DNA from 4 places in the Bradyrhizobium sp. Cp5.3 genome. Region 2 is predicted to be linked to each of the others. Evidence: predicted binding sites of a transcription regulator. Region 2 holds the regulator's gene; each other region holds the start of a gene.
The links. The regulator PhoB, encoded in region 2, activates phosphate uptake and scavenging genes when phosphate is short. The targets are predictions, from matches to a motif close to TGTCATNNANCTGTCAT.
Positions count from the first base shown of each region.

Region 1 (4,227 bases), on a different contig from region 2:
GGCCAGCACGACCTCGAGGCCCAGCACCAGATTGCGCGCATTGCCATAGCGCAACACCTGCACGCCGCCGGCATTGGTCGACAGATTGCCTCCGATCATGCACGAGCCCTGGGCACCCAGGCTGAGCGGAAAGAAGCGGTCATGACGTGCAGCCGTGTCCTGAAGCGTCTCGAGGATGCAGCCCGCCTCCACGGTCATGGCGTAACCGACGGGATCGACATTCAGCACATGGTTCATGCGGCCGAGCGACAGCAGGATGCCGCGATGCGTAGGCCACGGCGTAGCGCCGCCCATCAGACCGGTGTTGCCGCCCTGCGGCACGATGGCAATGCCGTTGTCATAGCAGAGCTTCACGACGGCGGAGACTTCCGCGGTGCTGGCGGGACGCACGACCGCTGCAGCCTGCCCGGCCAGCGCGCCGCGCCAGTCGGTCACGAACGGCCGCTTGTCCTGCTCGTCCAGGATCAGGCCCCTGTCGCCCACGATTGCCTGCAAGCGGTCGAGAATGGCAGCGGTCACGGGCGCGGTCGGAATGGAGGGAATGGTGGGAAGGGCTGCACCCGGCATGTATTCCTCTCTTTTTGCGGCTCTTCTGCGCAGCCTGGGTGCGCCGGCCTTCGTTCTTGTTTTCGGTTCTTCACGTTTGCGGCCAATCCTAGCATGAGGGCAGCGCTTGCGGGAACGTCTCCGGCTGCGACGCTGGTGCAGATCTGCTTCGAATCCTCAACGGGAGGCGCACTTCCACCGACGCCCGGCATATCCTACTGTGCTCCGATCAACTTGGATCGGAGATCATGAGCCGCTTCTGGAGTCCGGTCGTCCATACGCTGTCGCCCTATGTGCCAGGCGAGCAGCCGAAGCAGGACGGCATCGTCAAGCTCAATACCAACGAGAACCCCTATCCGCCCTCGCCGCGCGTGCTGGCGGCGATCGCATCGGCTGCGGAGCGGCTGCGCCTCTATCCCGATCCGCGGGCGACGCGGCTGCGCGAGGCGATCGCGGCGGGCTGCGATGTGGCACCCGAAGAGGTGTTCGTCGGCAACGGCTCCGATGAGGTTCTCGCACACACCTTCCAGGCTCTTCTGAAGCACGATGCGCCGCTGCTGTTCCCCGACGTCACCTACAGCTTCTATCCCGTCTATTGCGGCCTCTATGGGGTCGCTCACGAGGAGGTGCCACTCGATGGCGCGATGAGAATTGAGCTCGCCGATTACCGGCGACCATCAAGTGCCATCCTGCTCTGCAATCCGAACGCGCCCACCGGCATCGCCCTGCCGCGCGACGCAATCGCCGCCCTGCTCGCCGAAGATCCGGACCGGCTAGTGGTGGTCGACGAGGCCTATGTCGATTTCGGCGCGGAGAGCGCCGTGCCGCTCGTTGCACGTCACGACAATCTGCTCGTCGTCCAGACCTTCTCGAAATCGCGCTCGCTCGCCGGCTTGCGGGTTGGTTTTGCGATCGGTCAACGGCCGCTGATCGAAGCGTTGGAACGGGTGAAAGACAGCTTCAACTCCTATCCCGTCGATGGCCTCGCCATCGCCGGCGCGGTCGCAGCCATCGAGGACGACGAGTCGTTTCGGCGGACCCGCGCCCGCATCATCGCAAGCCGCGAAGCGCTGACCCGCGATCTCCGGCAGCTCGGCTTCGAGGTGCTGCCCTCGCTCGCGAACTTCGTCTTTGCGCGCCATCGCAGCCAAAGCGGAGCCGATCTCGCGGCTGCGCTTCGGCAGCGCGGCGTTCTGGTCCGGCATTTCAAGAAGCCGCGCATCGAAGACTTCCTGCGCATCACGGTCGGAACGGAAGAGCAGTGTGGCCGGCTGATTGAAGTGCTGCGCGATCTGATCTGAGCCAGGACTGGCGGCGGACCACGCCGCCGCATCGCGCTAGCCGGCAAGATGCGACAATATAGCTGACAAATCCGCATATCGGCGAAGTGACTACGCCGGGCTTTTCCCGCCCGCGCCGGCGCCAGAAAGCACATTGCACTTTTGTGACATAGACCACATTGGCCTGGTGTTGGAACTGCTAGGGTCGCGCCCATGACAAAGCGCCTCAGGCTACCGATCATCTTCACCGCCCTGGTCATGGCGACGCAAAGCTTTGCTGCCGACACCAGGGGTGCGGGCTCAACCTTCGTTTCGCCGGTGATGGCGAAATGGATCGACGCCTACAAGGCCAGGACCGGCAACATTGTCAGCTATCAATCGGTGGGCTCGAGCATTGGCGTCGGCTTGATCAAGAAGGAAGCCGTCGATTTCGGCGCAAGCGACATGCCGCTTGATCCCAGAGAATTGGACAAGCTCGGCATGATGCAATTCCCGATCGTGGTCGGAGGCGTCGTGCCGGTGGTCAATATTGACGGCGTCAAGCCTGGCCAGATCCGCTTCACGGGAGCGATGCTTGCCGACATCTATCTCGGCAAGCTCAGGTCCTGGAACGATCCCGCCATACGGGCGATCAATCCCGACATCAAGCTGCCGAGCGCGCCGATCACCGTCGTTCATCGCATCGACGGATCCGGAACGACTTTCAACTGGTCGAACTACCTCTCGAAGGTCAGTCCTCAATGGAAGACGGCGGTCGGAGAAGGCACTTCGGTCGAGTGGCCGCTCGGATTGGGCGGACGCGGCAATGACGGCGTCGCCTCGCTCGTCAGTCTCGTTCCCGGCGCGATCGGCTATCTCGAATACACCTACGCACTGCAACGGCTGGACAGGATTTCCTTCGGTGTCGTGCAGAACAGCGCAGGCAACTTCGTCGTCCCCGATGCAGCATCGTTCCAGGCAGCGGCCTCGAGCGCGGACTGGAAGGCAGAGAAGGATTTCCATCTCGTGCTCACCAATGCGCCCGGCGAGGACGCCTATCCGATCACCGCCACGACGTTCGTGTTGATGCCGAAGACCGCGAAATCTCCGGAACGGTCGGCGGCCGCGATCGACTTCATTCGCTGGTCGCTGGAGAACGGGAAATCCCAGGCCGAAATGCTCAACTACGTTCCCTTGCCGCCTGCCTTGATCGAGCAGATCGAACACTACTGGCAGCAAAGCATCGAAGCGCCCACGGTGGCATCAGCGGCCGTCAAGCGCTGAGGCGGGAAACTGGCGGCCCACCAAGCGCACGTGTATCTTCTGCGCTGCTCACTGGCGTTGCATGTCGGAAGAACGATCAGAGAACGGAATGCAGCGCGGCCGTCAGTAACAGTCGAAAGGCTAGCAGCGGTCACGGCATTTGTGCTGCCGCCCTCACTCGTGGATGCGGGCGCCTCAATTGGGCCGCATCCATTGACATCTATGTGACGGCCGGGGCAATTTTTGCTTTGCTGGCGAATCAGCGATGTCTCATTTCGAGTACCTTTTGGACAACTTCCAGTGCTTTCGAAACTGATAGCGTTGCTGCGCCGCGTTCCTGCGGTGAAATGGGCTTTCAGTAAGCTTCGGCCCTCGACGCAGGTCGACGCCGCGAGGGTCGCGCCGGTCGCTCTGGAACACTCTCCCGTTGTCGTTGCCGATAGCACGGAAGGTCTTGCGGCTGTTTCTGCCGATATTTGCGTCGGCAGCGAGCCGTCTCGCGATATCACCGCGGTTGCCGTTGAGAGCGCGACGACCGTGGATCTTTCTGAAGAGACTTCGGCCGGCGGCCCCGATGTCGGCAACGGCCCATCTTGCACCACACTTGCGGACATCGAGACGATCATCGCAGATGACGCTCCGCTCACCATTCTCGAGACTTCAGACCACTCCGAGATCCCGGACGCCAGCACGAGCGCCGATCCAGACCACAGCGACACCGTGGATGTTGAGCTGGTCGCTGCGGACGAGCCAGCCGTTATCGAGGTCGTCGAGAGCTCTCCCGAGGCCCTGGCAGATATTGCTGGCGCTGATGAGTCAGCCAGCAGTGCGACCGCTGACATCGAGCCTGTCGCGGTAGACGCTTCTCCGGCAAGCCTTGCCGCCCTCGCGGAAGATGCTCCGCCCGATCGTTCCGACGTCAGCATCAGCAGCGATCCGAGCCACAGCATCGCAGACCTCGAAACGGTCGCCGCGGACGAACCGGCCATTGCCGATAGCACAGAGAGCTCTCCGGAGGCTCTGGCGGATATTGTCGCCGACGAGTCGTCTTGCAGCACGGCCGCCGACATCGAGCCGGTCACGGTAGACGCCTCTGCGGCAAGCCTTGCCGCCCTTGCGGAAGAGGCTCCGGCCGATCATCCCGATGTCAGCATCAGCA
Region 1 covers NZ_AUFA01000004.1:205,857-210,083, forward strand. Annotated here, with positions in the region: gene K289_RS0108720 (FAD-binding oxidoreductase) at 1-567, opposite strand, end outside; gene hisC (histidinol-phosphate transaminase) at 795-1,847, shown strand; gene pstS (phosphate ABC transporter substrate-binding protein PstS) at 2,040-3,089, shown strand; gene K289_RS51460 (hypothetical protein) at 3,369-4,227, shown strand, end outside.
Region 1: a site for PhoB is predicted at 1,980-1,996, ahead of pstS (phosphate ABC transporter substrate-binding protein PstS). Genes of this name have one in related genera too.

Region 2 (4,227 bases):
CGCATTGGCGGCGGAGATCGCGAGCGGATTGCCGCCGAAGGTCGAACCATGCGAGCCGGGTGTCATGCCGGAGGCCGCTTCCGCGGTCGCGAGGCAGGCGCCAATCGGGAATCCGCCGCCGAGCGCTTTCGCCAGCGACATCACGTCGGGCGTGACGCCGAGGCGGCGGTGCGCGAACAGATCGCCGGTACGGCCCATGCCGGTCTGCACCTCGTCGAATGCGAGCAAGAGGCCACGCTCGTCGCAGAGTTGGCGCAGCGCCTTGAGGAATGCCGGCGTCGCCGAGCGCACGCCGCCCTCCCCCTGGATCGGCTCGATCAGGATGCCGGCAGTCTGCGGACCGATCGCCTTCTTGACGGCGTCGAGATCGCCATGCGGGACCTGGTCGAAGCCTTCCATCGGCGGACCGAAACCTTCGAGATATTTTGCCGAGCCCGTCGCAGCCAGCGTCGCGAGCGTGCGGCCATGGAAGGCGCCCTCGAAAGTGATCATGCGAAAGCGCTCGGGATGCCCCTTCGACGCGTGATAGCGGCGCACGACCTTGATCACGCATTCCAGCGCTTCCGCACCGGAATTGCAGAAGAACACGAAGTCCGCAAAGCTCTCGTTGCAGAGGCGGCTCGCAAGACGTTCGCCATCCGGGCTCTGGAACAGGTTCGACATATGCCAGAGTTTCGTCGCCTGCTCCTGCAGCGCCTTGACCAGCACGGGATGGGCATGGCCGAGCGCGTTCACCGCGACGCCGGACGTGAAGTCGAGATAGCGCTCGCCATTGGTGGCAATCAGCCAGCAGCCTTCGCCGCGCTCGAAACCGATGTCGGCCCTGGCGAAAACGGGAAGCAGATGCGGCGCGGCGCTCTTGGTCATGGCTGTCACTTGGTGTTGAGGACGGCCTCAACGCGCATTGCGCAGCGCACCAATGACCGTCCCGGAAAACGAAACGTGCCGCCTTTTCAGGGCGGCACGTGAGGGCATCTTATGCCTGGCAGAACGGGAGTCAATGCCGCCGGCAAGCCTCGGGAAACGCAGAATCCGTAGTCTTGCGGTGCCTATTTTGTGGTGGTTTCGCTACGGAACATGTGGAAGCGAGTCGGCGGACTCTTGCGCGTGAGTCACGCCATATTGTAGCGTTTGGCTTGTCAGATACGACATCTCGTGCAGCGGTTCTGATCCTCTAAGTCCTCATGTACCGGCGTAAACGTTCGGGCGTTCTAGTCGCGCCCGGCGAGCCTTAAGGGATTCTGGCGGCACGGGTTTTTCGAGGCTTAGGCAATCGCTGCGAGGCCCCAGGATGGCTGGCGCGCGGCGAGGGAAAGGGTGCAATGACGGTTTTGACCTGGTCCGACGATCGCGTCGAGCAGTTGAAAAAGCTCTGGGAGGCCGGACTTTCGGCCAGCCAGATCGCAGCCGAGCTCGGCAATGTGACCCGCAATGCCGTGATCGGCAAAGTGCACAGGCTCGGCCTGTCCGGCCGCGCCAAGAGCCCGTCTTCGGCAGCTCCGCGGCCGCGCAAGGCGCGTCCCGCGCAGCACATGATGCGGGTGTCCCGTCCGATCTCGCGCGGCAACACCGCGCTGGCGCAGGCCTTCGAGGTCGAGGTGGAGCCCGATCCGGTCACCTACGACAACGTGGTGCCGATGAGCCAGCGGCTGTCGCTGCTCGAGCTGAACGAGGCGACCTGCCACTGGCCGGTTGGCGATCCCTCGAGCCCGGATTTCTTCTTCTGCGGCGGCAGGGCGCTCTCGGGCCTGCCCTACTGCGCCCAGCACTCGCGCGTCGCCTACCAGCCGGCAGCCGACCGCCGCCGCGCCCCGGCGAAGCCGGGCACGCGCTGAGCTAGCTTTCGTCGACGATCAGGATGAGGCCGTCACGCGACGACGGCCCAGTCAAACTCCGCGTCGTCTCGGCGAAAGCCGGGAGCCATTACCGCCAGCGGATGTGATGACGGGGACTCGGAGTTACCCTCTTCGCGCAACAACTGCGCCCTGGGGCGATGCGTCCCGCGCCCCGTGCGCAATTGCGCACCAGGCCCGGACGACGAGATTGTGGCGACAGCCCGCCAACCTGTCAGACCTTAAGTCTGCTCCGCCTTCGCGAAACGATCATCCAGCGCATAGCCGGCACCACGCACGGTGCGGATCGGGTCCTGTTCGCGGCCGAGATTGAGCAGCTTGCGAAGGCGGCCGATATGCACGTCGACAGTGCGCTCGTCGATGTAGATGTCGCGGCCCCAGACGCTGTCGAGCAGCTGCTCGCGCGAGAACACGCGGCCCGGATGCTCCAGGAAGAACTCCAGGAGGCGATACTCGGTCGGACCGAGATCGATCGGCCGGCCCGAACGCGCCACGCGGCGCTTTTCGCGGTCGAGCTCGATGTCGCCATAGGCGAGCACCGTGGCGAGCCGCTCGGGGCTTGCACGTCGGAGCAGACCCTTCACGCGCGCCAGGAGCTCCGGCACCGAGAACGGCTTGACGATGTAGTCGTCGGCGCCGGTCGCAAGGCCACGTACCCGCTCGCTCTCCTCGCCGCGCGCGGTGAGCATGATGATCGGGAGCTGCTTGGTCTCGGGCCGGGCACGCAACCGCCGGCACAGCTCGATGCCGGACAGGCCCGGCAGCATCCAGTCGAGCACGATCAGATCGGGTATGTGTTCCTTGAGGCGGGTGTCGGCATCGTCGCCGCGCATCACCGTCTCGACGTCATAGCCGTCGCCTTCGAGGTTGTAACGGAGCAGCTCGGTCAGAGCTTCTTCGTCTTCAACCACCATAATGCGTGCGCCCATGGGGTCGTCGCTCCTTAGCTATTCGGGACCGTCGTGGCGAAGGTCGTCATGTCGCCCTTCGGCCGCTTGTCGGCGATGGCCTGGCCTTCGATCATGTAGAACACGGTTTCGGCAATGTTGGTGGCGTGGTCGCCGATCCGTTCGATGTTCTTGGCGCAGAACATCAGGTGGATGCAGAAGGAGATGTTGCGCGGATCCTCCATCATATAGGTGAGGAGCTCGCGGAACAGCGAGGTGCAGATGGCGTCGACTTCCTCGTCACCCTTCCACACCGCCATCGCCGCCGGCAGATCGTGCGCGGCATAGGCGTCCAGCACCGACTTGACCTGCTGCTGCACGAGGTCGGTCATATGCTCCAGGCCGCGGAACAGCTTGAGCGGATGAAAGTCCGTCTCCAGCGCTGCGACGCGCTTGCCCATGTTCTTGGCGAGGTCGCCGATGCGTTCGAGGTCGGTCGCCACGCGCATCGCGCCGACGATCTCGCGCAGGTCGACCGCCATCGGCTGGCGGCGGGCGATGGTCAGGACGGAGCGCTCCTCGATCTTCTTCTGCAGCGCGTCGATCTCGGTATCACCGGCGACCACACGTTGACCGAGCGCGACATCGCGGCGGATCAGCGCATCGACGGAATCGACGATCATGCGCTCGGCGAGCCCGCCCATCTCCGCGACCAGCCGGGTGAGCTCCTGCAGGTCGGTGTCGAAGGCCTTTGCGGTGTGTTCGGAACCCATATCCTGTCTCCTCAGCCGAAGCGGCCGGTGATGTAATCCTGCGTGCGCCGATCGGTCGGCGACGTGAAGATCTTGCTGGTGTCGTCGAACTCGATCAGCTCGCCGAGATACATAAAGGCGGTCTTGTCGGAGACGCGCGCCGCCTGCTGCATGTTGTGGGTGACGATCGCGATCGTGTAATTCTCGGACAGCTCCTGGATCAGCTCCTCGACCTTGGCGGTCGAGATCGGGTCCAGCGCCGAGCAGGGCTCGTCGAACAGGATCACCTCGGGCCGCACCGCGACGGTGCGCGCGATGCAGAGGCGCTGCTGCTGGCCGCCGGAGAGCGAGAGGCCCGAGGCGTTGAGCTTGTCCTTGACCTCGTTCCAGAGCGCGCCGCCGCGCAGCGCCTTCTCGACGCGGTCGTCCATCTCGGACTTCGATATCTTCTCATAGAGGCGGATGCCGAAGGCGATGTTCTCGTAGATCGTCATCGGGAACGGCGTCGGCTTCTGGAACACCATGCCGACGCGGGCGCGCAGCAAATTGAGGTCGAGCTTGGGATCGAGAATGTTGGTCTGGTCGAGCATGAGCTGACCGGTGACGCGCTGACCCGGATAGAGGTCGTACATCCGGTTGAAGATGCGCAGCAGGGTCGACTTGCCGCAGCCCGACGGGCCGATGAACGCCGTGACGCGGTTGGTGCCGAGCGTGAGGTTGATGTTCTTCAGCGCG
Region 2 covers NZ_AUFA01000001.1:242,890-247,116, forward strand. Annotated here, with positions in the region: gene K289_RS0101155 (aspartate aminotransferase family protein) at 1-867, opposite strand, end outside; gene K289_RS0101160 (GcrA family cell cycle regulator) at 1,323-1,835, shown strand; gene phoB (phosphate regulon transcriptional regulator PhoB) at 2,075-2,782, opposite strand; gene phoU (phosphate signaling complex protein PhoU) at 2,797-3,513, opposite strand; gene pstB (phosphate ABC transporter ATP-binding protein PstB) at 3,525-4,227, opposite strand, start outside.

Region 3 (4,227 bases), on a different contig from region 2:
CGGGTGCGAACAGTTCCCGCGCGTTCTTGCCCACGACGTAGTCCCGCGAGAAGCCCCAGAACCGCTCATAGGCGCTATTGGCGAAAATGTAGCGGCCGTCCTCGATGTTCTTCGCGGCGACGCAGGCCGGCACGTTGTCCAGCACCGTCTCCAGGAACTGCTTGGTGGACGCGAGCTGCCGCGACAGCCTGCGCTGCTCGCTGACATCGAGATGCGTGGCCACCGAGCCGCCGTTCGGCAGCACGTAATACTTCACGAGGATGGCGCGCCCGTCCGGCAGCTCGGTGATCAGGCCGTTGTGGCTTGCCGCCTTCTCGTAGAACTCGTCGTCGGAGACACCGAGGACCCCGCGATCGCGCCGCAGCTTGAGGAGGTCGTAGCCGGTCATGTCGGCCCAGAGGTCCGACCGCGACAGGCCGTAGATCTCGATATAGCGGTCGTTGCAGAAGATGATGCGCCGCTGCGCATCCGTCATCACCACGCCCTGGTTGAGATTGTTCATGGCGGAGGAGACGAAGGCATTGCGCCGCAACTGCGCCCGCTTGGCCCGGCGCAGCGCGGAATGGATCCACAGAACGATCGCGGCCAGGAAGGCGCTGACGGCAACGCCCGCGATGAGAGCCTCCCAGATCACGCCGGGATCGAGCCTGCCGACATGGCCGGACGATGCGAATTGGTCGGACAGCGCGACGGCGCGCGCAGGGGCAGCCGTGCAGGCCAGACACACGACGGCCTGCACAGAAATCAGAATCGTGCTGCCCGCATGCCAGTTCCTGTCAGCCATCAGCCACCCGCGATTTCAACTGCGGATTGTCTGGCTTCACGGGTTTGGATCGGGTAAACGCCTGTACGCGCGACAGAAAAATGTGACGTGAACTACGGCAATTGCCCTGACATGATAAATGCTCCCTTAACGGAAGGCGGCCTCGAGGCACGTTTTCCAGGCAAACAGGCCCCTCCGCAACTCTCGGCGCCCCCACCAGAAATGCCGCAAAACCATGGATAGGGTCGACTGCGTCGTCGTCGGAGCCGGCGTCGTCGGGCTCGCGATCGCCCGGCGCCTCGCCCAGGCCGGGCGCGAGGTGATCGTGCTGGAAGAGGCGGAGGCCATCGGCACCATCACGTCCGCGCGCAACAGCGAAGTGATCCATGCGGGCATCTACTACCGCGCCGGCAGCTGGATGGCGCGCATGTGCGTCAGCGGCAAGCATGCGCTCTACCGCTACTGCGCCGAGCGCGGCATTCCGCACAAGAATTGCGGCAAGCTGATCGTTGCGACGACGCCGAGGGAGACCGAGAAGCTGCAATCGATCAAGGCGCATGCCGAAGCCAATGGCGTGCTCGACATGCAGTTGCTCCCGGGCGAAGCCGCCCGCGCGCTGGAGCCGGCGCTCGCCTGCGACGCCGCGCTGCTCTCGCCTTCCACGGGCATCATCGACAGCCACGCCTACATGCTTTCACTGCGCGGCGAGGCCGAGGCGGCCGGCGCGGCCTTTGCGTTTCACACACCACTGATCCGGGCCAAGGCCGCGGGCGGCGTGATCGAGATCGATGCCGGCGGCGAGGCGCCGATGACGCTGCAATGCGCCCTGCTCGTCAACGCCGCCGGGCTCGCGGCCACCACGGTCGCGCGCCACATCGACGGCATGCCGCTGGAGCAGATTCCGCCGGCCTATCTCGCCAAAGGCAATTACTTCAGCTGCAGCGCCAAGGCGCCGTTCTCGCACCTGATCTATCCGGTGCCCGAGCCCGGCGGGCTCGGCGTGCATTTGACGCTGGACATGGCAGGCCAGGCGCGGTTCGGTCCGGACGTCGAGTGGATCGAGACGATCGACTATGCAGTCGACCCGGCGCGCGCCGAGCGCTTCTATCCGGCCATTCGCAAATATTGGCCGACGCTGCCTGATGGCGCGTTGATGCCGAGCTATTCAGGCATCCGCCCGAAGATCGTGCCGCCGGCTGTCGCCACGCAGGATTTCCTGATGCAGGGCCCGCGCGATCATGGCGTCGAGGGACTGATCAATCTGTTCGGCATCGAATCGCCGGGATTGACGTCATCGCTCGCGATTGCGGATCACGTCGCCGAACTCGCAGGACTCTAGGTCCCGCGCAATGATGATTGCGTGGCGCCCTTGCCGCAGGGACGAGCACAATAGCTCTCGCCCCTGCGTGAAAGGGTGCGATCAACTTTACGATGTGTACGGGGTTACTAGTGGAGCGTGTCGTCCGAGCCGTGCTTCAAACGCTCGATCTGGTCCTTGACCATCAGCTTCCGGCGCTTCAACTCAACAATTTGCAGGTCGTCTGTTGAAAGGTGCACGAGTGCTTCGTGCAATTCGTTTTCGAGAAGTTTGTGCTTCCGCTCCAATTCAACCAGATGTGCCTGAATTGTCATTCGAAACCTCCTCGGTAGGGTTGAACCTTAGGATTCGATCCGGACGGCGAAGTGTACATCAGCGATTCGTTCTGTCGACGATTATCCGTCGTCGCAGCGTCATTTTTGAAAATTCATATGTAATGAAGCGTGAGTACGGAACCGCGCGGGAAAGACTCATGATATCAATGTGCTCGCGCGGCGCGGGAGCGCTCCACCGAAATATCTTGCGGGAGAACGGTGAGCGGCGTCCGGAGATCGCTTGCGATCACGCCACGCAAGGACGATAATTTCCACAGGACGTCCACAGCCTTGTCCTGGAGCTCATCGGGTTTTTCGGCCACCGTAGATCATGACCAATGAAGACGAGCGCGAACTCGAAGCCGAGCTCGCCCGGTTGCAGCAGGAACACCGAGATCTCGACGCAGCGATCGATGCACTGCATCAATCGCCCGCCCCCGATCTATTGCGTTTGCAGCGTCTGAAGAAACGCAAGCTGTTGTTGCGCGACCGGATCGCGTTCATCGAAGACCAGATCACGCCCGACATCATCGCCTGATCGCGAACGCCTCTGGCAGCCCGGACTTACCGCGCCGGGAGTGTCGGCCATGTCCGCGAACACTTGTCTCCGAACACGTCTCCGAACACTTGGTGCGCTTCGCGGGATTCCGCTTGACTCACTTGGAACAAAAAGAGAACATTCGAAAGCCCACCGCCCCCAGGAAAACGCCCATCCATGTCAGCAGCCCTCTTCGATAACAGCCATTATGAACAAGCCTGCGATCAGGCGATCGCGATGTGCGACGGCAACCTGCGCAGCACCATCAAGGCGCTGATCATGGCCAACGAATATCTGGAGGCGGAGCTCGAGGAATTGCAGGCGGCGATTTCGGCCGGCTGCATTCCGGAGACCTCGCGCGGCCAGATGCGGAGCAAGAGCAGCGCCGCCTGATCGCCAAAGCGCGATGGCATCGCGCTTTAGGTTGTTGTTTGAGCATGATCTCCGCGCGAATGCGTTCGGCGTTTGTTGCGAGGGAAAACCGCTTCACGTTTTTCCGGATCATGCTCTACCCGGAGCAACGCCATGTCGGATGTGACCTACTACGTTGCAATGCCCTTCCTGATCGATGCCGACGGATCGCCGGTCGCAGGCGCCGCGGAGGAATGCCAGACTTCGGCGGCCGCCCTGCGGCGCGCCGCGATTCTGGCGCGCGGTACCGGGCACATCGGCGCGGTCGCGTTCAGCCGCAGCGGCGATCCCATGACCGGTGAGTTCGACGACGCCAAGCTGCTGCGCAAATTCGGCAACGTGCCGGAAGACCTCGGCGCGCTCTGACTCTATTGCTCGAGCATGATCTCCGCGCAAACGCGTTCCGCGTTTGTCGCGCGGGAAAACCGCTCCACACTTTGCGCTAACGCGGCCCTTCGGGTCCGGATCATGCTCTAGCTACTCGCGTAGCCTGATCGCCGGCTCGTGCCGCCGCTTCGCCTTGCGCACGTACATTGCCGCATCGGCCTCCTCCAGCGCGCGGCCTGCGTCGGAATGCGGCCCGAGCAGCGCGACGCCGGTGGAGGCACCCGCGTTCACGCGCTGGCCATGGAAGACGAAAGAGAGCTCGTCGATCGCCTGCTCGAAGGCCGCAGCCTTCGCCTTGGCGTCGGTCTCGCTGAGATTCCACAGCAGCAGCGCAAACTCGTCGCCGCCGAGCCGGCCCACCACGTCGGACGCGCGCACCTGCCGCGTCAGCGTGCCGGCGATCGCCTTGAGGACCTCGTCACCGGCGGCATGGCCGAAGGAGTCGTTGATCGGCTTCAGCCGGTCGACATCGAGCACGATCACCGCACCGCTGGCG
Region 3 covers NZ_AUFA01000013.1:79,524-83,750, reverse strand. Annotated here, with positions in the region: gene K289_RS0120545 (EAL domain-containing protein) at 1-784, opposite strand, end outside; gene K289_RS0120540 (NAD(P)/FAD-dependent oxidoreductase) at 999-2,102, shown strand; gene K289_RS0120535 (YdcH family protein) at 2,210-2,395, opposite strand; gene K289_RS0120530 (YdcH family protein) at 2,727-2,933, shown strand; gene K289_RS0120525 (hypothetical protein) at 3,111-3,326, shown strand; gene K289_RS0120520 (hypothetical protein) at 3,459-3,710, shown strand; gene K289_RS0120515 (GGDEF domain-containing protein) at 3,822-4,227, opposite strand, start outside.
Region 3: a site for PhoB is predicted at 2,482-2,498, ahead of K289_RS0120535 (YdcH family protein). Genes of this name have one in related genera too.

Region 4 (4,227 bases), on a different contig from region 2:
ATGAAGAAGGAGCCGGAGCCGGTCACCGACATCGTCGAGGCGCGCATCCTCGCCATGTTCGGCGACAAGATCACCACCGACCACATCTCGCCGGCCGGCTCGATCAAGCTCACCTCGCCCGCGGGCAAGTATCTCAGCGAGCACCAGGTGCGTCCGGCCGATTTCAATCAGTACGGCACGCGCCGCGGCAACCATGAAGTGATGATGCGCGGCACCTTCGCCAACATCCGCATCAAGAACTTCATGCTCAAGGGTGCCGACGGCAACATTCCCGAAGGCGGTCTGACCAAGCACTGGCCCGACGGCGAGCAGATGTCGATCTACGACGCCGCGATGAAGTACCAGCAGGAGAACGTGCCGCTGGTCGTGTTCGCCGGCGCCGAATACGGCAACGGCTCCTCGCGCGACTGGGCTGCGAAGGGCACGCGCCTGCTCGGCGTCCGCGCCGTGGTCTGCCAGAGCTTCGAGCGCATCCACCGCTCCAACCTGGTCGGCATGGGCGTCCTGCCGCTCACCTTCGAGGAAGGCACCTCCTGGCAGTCGCTTGGCCTGAAGGGCGACGAGAAGGTCACGCTGCGCGGCCTCGTCGGCGACCTCAAGCCGCGTCAGAAGCTGACCGCGGAGATCGTTTCCGGCGACGGCTCGCTCCAGCGCGTCCAGCTGCTCTGCCGGATCGATACGCTGGACGAGCTCGACTACTACCGGAACGGCGGCATCCTGCACTACGTGCTGCGCAAGCTCGCGGCATAAGCGCGGATTTGTGAACGGTGGCTCACTGCGAAGTGAGTAGAAGCTTAAACGAAGGCGGCCTATCAAAAGGCCGCCTTCGCGCGTTTGCGGCACGCTTCAGATGGGCCCGCCCGGCGGAAAACTCCGCCTTGGTGGATCAATGTGCCGCGCCCCGTAAGATTACGGTGACCATCAAGCGATACGATTTTTCCCCCACGAGCTAGGATGTGCGACGTTCGACATGACTGGAATGATGGCTACTAATCAAATTTCACGCTGGTCTGGTGCATTCTGGTCGGGAGCACTCAGCGTCTGTGCCATCATCGCCATCATTCGTCCCGCCCACGCCGATCCCCGCGCCGTGGTCGAACTCTTCACCTCGCAGGGCTGCTCGTCCTGTCCGCCCGCCGACGCAATCATCGGCGAACTCTCCAAGGATCCCTCGATCATCGCGCTGAGCATGCCGATCGACTATTGGGATTATCTCGGCTGGAAGGACACGCTGGCGGATTCGCGCTTCTCCGCACGGCAGCGCGCTTATTCGCGCATGCGCGGCGACCGTGAGGTCTATACGCCGCAGGTCGTGGTCAACGGCTCGGCGCATGTCATCGGCAGCGATCTCGCCGGTATCGAAAGTGCGATCGGAAATACCACCAAGAATGAATCCGTCATGAGCGTGCCGGTAACGATGTCGCTGGCGGGCAAGCAGATCAACGTGTCGGTGGCGGCGAGCAAGGAGCCGGCGGTCTCGCACGGCGAGGTCTGGATCTGCTCGATCTCGAAGTCGGTGCCGATCGCGATCGGCCGCGGCGAGAATCGTGGGCAGCAGATTACCTACCACAACGTGGTCCGCAACGTGCTCAAGGTTGGCGACTGGAACGGCCGTCCGGAAAGCTGGACGGTGCCGATCGAGAACCTGACTCGCGACGGCGTCGACGGCGCGGTGGTCTACGTCCAGGACGGCAATCGCGAAAAGCCCGGTCCGATGCTGGGCGCGGCGTACACGTCGCTGCATTGAAGCGCGTAAATAGTTTCCGAAGATCTTCCCTTCGTCATTCCGGGGCGCGCCTCTTGGCGCGAGCCCGGAATCCATTTCTCATCTTGGAAAATTGGATCGATGGATTCCGGGCTCGCGCTTGGCGCGCCTCGGAATGACAGCGGGCACACATCCCGACCCGATACAAACAAAAAAGGACCAACTCGCGTTGGCCCTCCTTGTCGCGCGTACAGACCCGATCCTGACGACCCCGGGGGGCTGGGGGCTGAGGAATCCGGAACCGAAAGGACCGGGCCAACGCACATGAGTCTTTTCGCAATGCAGGGCGGCAGTCGCTAGGCGGAAAAGAGGCGAGACTATGATTCCTGCTAACGATCCCGTGACGGTTTGTCGCTGAGAAGTTCTACCATAGCGTGTGCCCTGATTCGCCCACGCTCTGGCGGGATTGGCCGGGAACCTCTTGCGGTAAGCAGCAGTTGGCGCAATCATGCAACTGTCATGATCCGCGGGTTCCCGCGACGGTTTCGCGGACGCGATCATGTTGTGCGACAGGAGGCGCCCATGAATCTGTCGGAGGATGCCGATCCGAGCGAGCAGCGCGCAGTGGCGCGTGTCGCCGCTGCGAATTCCCAAGGCAACCGGGTGACGTTCAACCGGCTGGAACTGCATCGCATCCTCAATCTCTACGGCCGCATGGTCGCCGACGGCGAATGGCGCGACTATGCCATCGACTTCCTCAAGGACCGGGCGGTGTTCTCGGTCTATCGCCGCGCCTCTGAAGTGCCGATCTATCGCATCGAGAAAGATCCGCGGCTGGCGCGCAAGCAGGGCATGTACAGTGTAATCTCGGCCACCGGCCTGATCCTGCGCCGCGGCCACGAGCTCGAGCGCGTGCTGCTGGTGATCGACCGCAAGCTGGCGGTCGTTTAGCTGCCGTAGGGTGGGCAAAGGCGCAACGCGCCGTGCCCTCCGCGACCGCTGCGGCAATCGTGGGCACGCTTCGCTTTGCCCACCCTACGAGGTCCTACTTGGTCGGTACCGTGCTGCCGCCCTCGCCGAGGTCGCGCTGCATCATCACGGTGTCCAGCCACCGGCCGAACTTCAGCCCGACATTGGGATGCGTGCCGATCATCCTGAAGCCGCCCCTGGTGTGGACCCCAATCGAGCCGGCGTTGGCGGAATCGCCGATCACGGCGATCATCTGGCGGAAGCCGCGCGCTTCGCATTCGGTGATCAGCCGCTCCAGCAGCAACAGGCCGATGCCGCGGCGGTGGAACGACGGATCGAGATAGATCGAGTTCTCGACCGTGAAGCGATAGGCCGGCCGCGGCCGGTAGGCGCCGGCATAGGCATAGCCGGCCACGCGTCCGTCGAGCATGGCGACGAAGTGGGGATAGCCCCCATCAATCAGCGCGCGATAGCGCCGCGTCATCTCGGCAAGGTCGGGCGGTTCCAGCTCGAACGTCGCCGTGCCCTCGCGGACGGCCTGCTGGTAGATGGCGGTGATGGCGGAAAGGTCGGCCTCAGTGGTGGGCCTGATCTCAGGTGCGGACATGAGGGTAGATTAAAGCGTTCCCGGAACCGCTGAAAGGGGCAATGCCGCGTTCACGTACTCCGTCATTGCGAGGAGCCCTTGCGACGAAGCAATCCAGAGCCCCTCCGCGGGCGCATTTCTGAATTGCTTCGCTGCGCTCGCAACGACGGTGTTTGGGGATGCAGTCAGCCCAAATAAAAACCCCGGCCTTTCGGCCGGGGTTCGTGTCGTTCGCTCGGGTCTACCGCTTAGTCGCGCTGGCCGAGCAGCTGCAGCAGCAGCGTGAACAGGTTGATGAAGTTCAGGTACAGCGACAGCGCACCGGTGATCGCCGCACGCTCTGCGATGTCACCGCCGGCCGACGCGTAGCCGTAGATGTAGTCGTTCTTCAGCCGCTGCGTATCCCAGGCGGTGAGGCCCGCGAACACAAGCACGCCGACCACCGACACGATGAACTGCAGCGCCGTGCTGGCCAGGAACAGGTTCACCAGGCTCGCGATGATGATGCCGATCAGGCCCATGAACAGGAACGAGCCCATCCCGGTCAGGTCACGACGCGTGGTGTAGCCGTAGAGGCTCAGCGCACCGAAGGTCGCCGCGGTGATGAAGAACACCCGCACGATCGAGGTGTGCGTGAACACCAGGAAGATCGAGGACAGCGAGATGCCCATCAGCGCCGAGAACACCCAGAACAGGATCTGGGCAGTCGAGGGGGCGAGGCGGTTGATGCCGGCCGAAATGACGAACACCATGGCGAGGGGCGCCAGCATGAACAGCCATTTCAGCGGGCTTACGAACATCGCGTAGCCGAACGGCGTCAGGAACAGCTTGCCGACGCGGACGGCTTCCGGCGTCGGAACGTCCGTCACGGCAGCCATGTAGACGCCGAGCGCGGCGAGGCCGGTGATGGCGAGGCCAATGCTCATGTAATTGTAGATGCGCAGCATGTAGGCGCGCAGACCGGCGT
Region 4 covers NZ_AUFA01000025.1:30,722-34,948, forward strand. Annotated here, with positions in the region: gene acnA (aconitate hydratase AcnA) at 1-750, shown strand, start outside; gene K289_RS0127650 (thioredoxin family protein) at 971-1,747, shown strand; gene K289_RS0127655 (DUF2794 domain-containing protein) at 2,288-2,656, shown strand; gene K289_RS0127660 (GNAT family N-acetyltransferase) at 2,751-3,281, opposite strand; gene K289_RS0127665 (Bax inhibitor-1/YccA family protein) at 3,509-4,227, opposite strand, start outside.
Region 4: a site for PhoB is predicted at 2,210-2,226, ahead of K289_RS0127655 (DUF2794 domain-containing protein). Genes of this name have one in related genera too.